Regions from separate parts of the Embleya sp. NPDC050493 genome, predicted to be linked through region 1. Evidence: riboswitches for the same ligand, from Rfam matches in the RefSeq annotation. Region 1 holds a riboswitch; the other holds the start of a gene.
The links. A riboswitch is a leader RNA that binds a small molecule or an ion and turns the genes downstream of it on or off. The one in region 1 is predicted to bind S-adenosylmethionine.
Positions count from the first base shown of each region.

Region 2: linked by a shared signal. The riboswitch ahead of thrC (threonine synthase) and the one ahead of ACIBM5_RS05790 (aminotransferase class V-fold PLP-dependent enzyme) in region 1 are both predicted to bind S-adenosylmethionine.

Region 1 covers NZ_JBITHP010000002.1:575,125-577,320, forward strand. Annotated here, with positions in the region: gene trpD (anthranilate phosphoribosyltransferase) at 1-489, shown strand, start outside; SAM riboswitch class IV at 698-814, shown strand; gene ACIBM5_RS05790 (aminotransferase class V-fold PLP-dependent enzyme) at 1,069-2,196, shown strand, end outside.
Region 2 covers NZ_JBITHP010000036.1:13,735-15,930, forward strand. Annotated here, with positions in the region: gene ACIBM5_RS41275 (MoaD/ThiS family protein) at 1-62, opposite strand, end outside; gene thrC (threonine synthase) at 59-1,333, opposite strand; SAM riboswitch class I at 1,350-1,502, opposite strand; gene ACIBM5_RS41285 (glucosyl-3-phosphoglycerate synthase) at 1,695-2,196, shown strand, end outside.

The sequences.
Region 1 (2,196 bases):
AATCCGGCCCGGGTGCGGTTCCACGCGATCGGGGTCGCGGACCTGCGGATGGCGCCGATCGTGGCCGGTGTGCTGGCCGACCGCGGGGCGACCGCGCTGGTGTTCCGCGGCGACGACGGGCTGGACGAGTTGACCGTCACCACCACGTCGCAGGTGTGGATCGTGCGGGACGGCGACGTGCGCGAGGACCGGGTGGATCCGCGCGACCTGGGGATCGCGCTGAACGGGATCGAGTCGCTGCGCGGTGGTGACGCGGCGTTCAACGCGGAGGTCGCCCGCAGGCTCCTCGCGGGGGAGAAGGGCGCCGTGCGGGACGCGGTGCTGTTGAACTCGGCCGCGGCGCTGGCCGCGCTGGGCTCGGGTGAAGGGTCGCTGACCCAGCAGTTGGCGGCCGGCATCGATCGGGCCGCGGACGCCATCGACTCCGGGGCCGCGCAGGCCGCGCTCGATCGGTGGGTGGCCACGACGCGTTCGTTCGCGCGGGGGTAGTCGGGCTCTTGCGCCGGCGGGTCGGGCCGTCGTGCTCGACCCGCGCGGCGTGGTGCCGCCTGTGTCGGTCGTGTGGGTTGCCGCTGGTTGTCGCCGGGTGGGCTTGCCCGTGCCGGTCGGGCCGGTACCGCAGGTCGGGCCGTCCAGGATGTGGGAACCGTGGGGTGGTCGTTGCGCGTGACGTTCCATCCGGTAATAATTCTGCTCAGGTCACGAGTGACAGTGGAAAGCCCCGGCTTGCTGTCCGGCAACCCTCGCTCCGCGGTGGGGTGCCCCGGGTGATGACACGGTCAGGCGTCGTAAGGCGTCCTGGCAAGCGCGGACCCCTTGCATGACGGCAGCCGATGCTCCATGTGACCCGGGGGTCCTGTACCTGGGGAGCATGTGATGGCGTGAAATCTCTTTCTCGAAACGGGCGAATCGCCCTATTCCGTACGCGCTGAGTCCTCGCGCGTCGCCCCGGGCCGCCCGTAGCCGCGGCTTACGAGACCACATTTCATCAGCGGATCATTCGGTGCGTTTCGATGTCGATCAATCGACATCCGCGGCGATGTTCCGTGCCTGCCGAGGAGTTTCGCCATGACCGTCGATACCGCTTCCACCACCGCCCTCGACTGTGACGTCGCCATCGCCGCCCCGCTGCCCGTGGTCGGGCGGGACGTGCTCGTTCCGCTGGTGACCGGTGGGGAGGTCGAATACGCCGCGCTCGACTACGGGGCGAGTGCGCCGTGTCTGCAGCGGGTGTGGGACGACGTGTCCGCGTATCTGCCCTACTACGGCAGCGTGCACCGGGGCGCCGGTTACCTGTCCCAGCTGTCCACCGACCTGTACGAGCAGAGCCGGGCCACGGTCGCGAGCTTCCTGGGGCTGCGGACCGACGACACGCTGCTGTTCACCCGCGGGACCACCGACTCGCTCAACCTGCTCGCGTCCGTACTGCCGCGCGGTACCCGGGTGTTCGTCTTCGAGACCGAACACCACGCGGCGCTGCTGCCGTGGCGACGGCATGCGGGGGTGACCCAACTGGCCGCGCCCGGATCGCCGGAGCAGGCGGTCGCGTCGCTGGAGGCCGCACTCGCCGGGTCCGGCGACGGGCCTCGGCTGGTGTGCGTGACCGGCGCCTCGAACGTGACCGGTGAACTCTTCCCGGTCGCCGAGCTGGCCGAGGTCGCGCATCGGCACGGCGCGCGGATCGTGCTGGACGCGGCGCAACTGGCGCCGCATCACCCGGTGTCGGTGGCCGACCTGGACGTGGACTGGATCGCGCTGTCGGCGCACAAGCTGTACGCGCCGTTCGGCTCGGGCGTCTTGGCGGGGCGGGGCGACTGGCTGGACGCGGCCGAGCCGTACCTGGCCGGGGGCGGGGCGAGCAAGACGGTCAGCCGGGACCACGTGGAGTGGCACGGCGGTGCGGCTCGGCACGAGGCGGGGTCGCCGAATGTGATCGGTGCCTATGCGTTGGCGTCCGCGTGCCGGGCGATCACCGAGGCGGGGCCGGCGGCGCTGGTCGCGCGCGAGGAGGCGTTGCTGACGCGCCTTCGGGCGAAGTTGGCGCAGATTCCGGCGGTGCGGACGCTGGAGCTGTTCGGGCCGGAGTCGGCGCGGGTGGGAGTGCTCTCGTTCGTGGTCGAGGGGTGGAACAGTTCGCGGTTCGCCGCGGTGTTGTCGGCGGAGTACGGGATCGGGGTGCGGGACGGGTTGTTCTGC
Region 2 (2,196 bases), on a different contig from region 1:
ACCTCGGCCGCCCCGCCCGTGTAGGTGCGCAGGATCGTCGGGATGCGAACGTTGACGCTCATGCCAGGCCGGCCTTTCGGAAGGAATCCAGAGTGGGTCGAATGGTCGCGGTGGCGCCGGTGGTCGGCGTGACCGCGTCCAACGTCTTGAGGCCGTCACCCGTGTTGAGCACGACCGTCTCGGCATCCGGGTCCAGCGCGCCGGACGCGAGCAGTTTGCGCAGGCAGCCGACGGTCACGCCACCGGCGGTCTCGCCGAAGATGCCCTCGGTGCGGGCCAGCAGCTTCATCGCCTCGACGACCTCGGCGTCGGTCACGTCCTCCACCGCGCCGCCGGTGCGCTTGCACACGTCCAGCACGTACGGGCCGTCGGCCGGGTTGCCGATCGCGAGCGACTTGGCGATCGTGTCCGGTCGCACCGGGCGGATCACGTCCTGACCGGCCTTCCACGCCGCCGCCACCGGGGAGCACCCGGTGGCCTGCGCGCCGAAGATCCTGTACGGCGCGTCCTCGACCAGGCCCAGTGCGATCAGCTCGCGGAAGCCCTTGTCGATCTTGGTCAGCTGCGAACCGGACGCGATCGGGATGACGATCTGCTCGGGCAGCCGCCAGCCGAGCTGTTCGGCGATCTCGTAGGCCAGCGTCTTGGAACCCTCGCCGTAGTACGGCCGCAGGTTCACGTTGACGAAGCCCCAGTCCTCGCCGGCCGGGTCGCCGATCAGCTCCGAGCAGAACCGGTTGACCTCGTCGTAGGTGCCCTCGATGGCGACCAGCTCGCCGCCGTAGACGGCCGCCGTGACGACCTTGCCGGCCTCCAGGTCGGCCGGGATGAACACGCAGCTGCGCAGGCCCGCCCGAGCGGCGGCGGCGCCCACCGCGCCGGCCAGGTTGCCGGTGGAGGAGCAGGAGAGGGTGGTGAAGCCGAAGGTGCGTGCGGCCTCGACGGCGATCGCGACCACGCGGTCCTTGAAGGAGTGCGTCGGGTTGCCCGAGTCGTCCTTGACGTGCAGGTTCGCGATGCCCAGCTCGCGGCCCAGGTTCTCGGCCCGGACGAGCTTGGTGAAACCGGGGTTCAGGTTGGGCCGGGACGCGACGTCCGCGGCGACCGGCAGGAGCGGTGCGTAGCGCCAGATGTTCTGCGGGCCGGCCTCGATCTGCTCTCGCGTGACGGTGCCGAAGTCGTAGGCGACCTCGAGCGGGCCGAAACAGGACTCGCAGGCGTACTTCGGGCCGAGTTCGGTGCGTTCGCCGCACTCGCGACACGACAGCGCGACGGCCGGACCGAAGGAGGTGGAGGTGGCGCTGGTGGAGCGGGTGGCGGTGGGTGTCGCCATGGCGAGGGCCTTTCTGTCCTCATCTTTACCCGTGGGGTCCCACGGGCCGGACTTGGCACCTGTCCGATCCGCCGGTGCTCGCTCGCGCCGAAAGCGCGTCACGAGGAATGACGATCGGATGGTTGCCGGGGCTTCAACGGGCCGTTCCCTCTGCCCCTCTGGATGAGCTGCTATGGCGGTGGACACACCCGTCGCCGGGTGGCCGGTCCGCGTTTGTCCGGCTCGACGTGCGATCGTCGTATCCGGTGACGACGACTGTAACCGAACCGGTGCCGCGTCGATCATCCGGTCCACCTCGCGAGACGATAAAGGGTGACCGCGACCGAGGCCGGAACACCGGCGACGACAGGGGATTTCGAACGTGCAGCCCGAGGTGAGCGCCTGGCTTCGACGACGGTCCTCCGTCGCCGCGGACTGGCCCGTCGACAAGCTTCTTGACGCCAAACGCGACACCCGGGTCAGCGTCGTCCTGCCCGCGTTGAACGAGGCGGCGACCGTCGGGGACATCGTCAAGGTGATCCGAACCGAGCTGATCGAGCGCGCGCCGCTGGTGGACGAGCTCGTGGTGATCGACTCCGGATCCACCGACGACACCGCCGCGGTCGCCGCCGACGCGGGCGCGCGGGTCGTGCACCGCGACGACATCCTGCCCACGCTGGCGGCCGTGCGCGGCAAGGGCGAGGTGTTGTGGCGCTCGCTGCTGGTCACCGACGGCGACATCGTGGCGTTCGTGGACGCCGACCTGAAGGACTTCTCGGCGGACTTCGTCACCGGGATCCTGGGCCCGCTGCTGACCGACCCCACGGTTCGACTGGTCAAGGCCATGTACGACCGGCCGCTGGAGATCGGCGACACGATCGTGC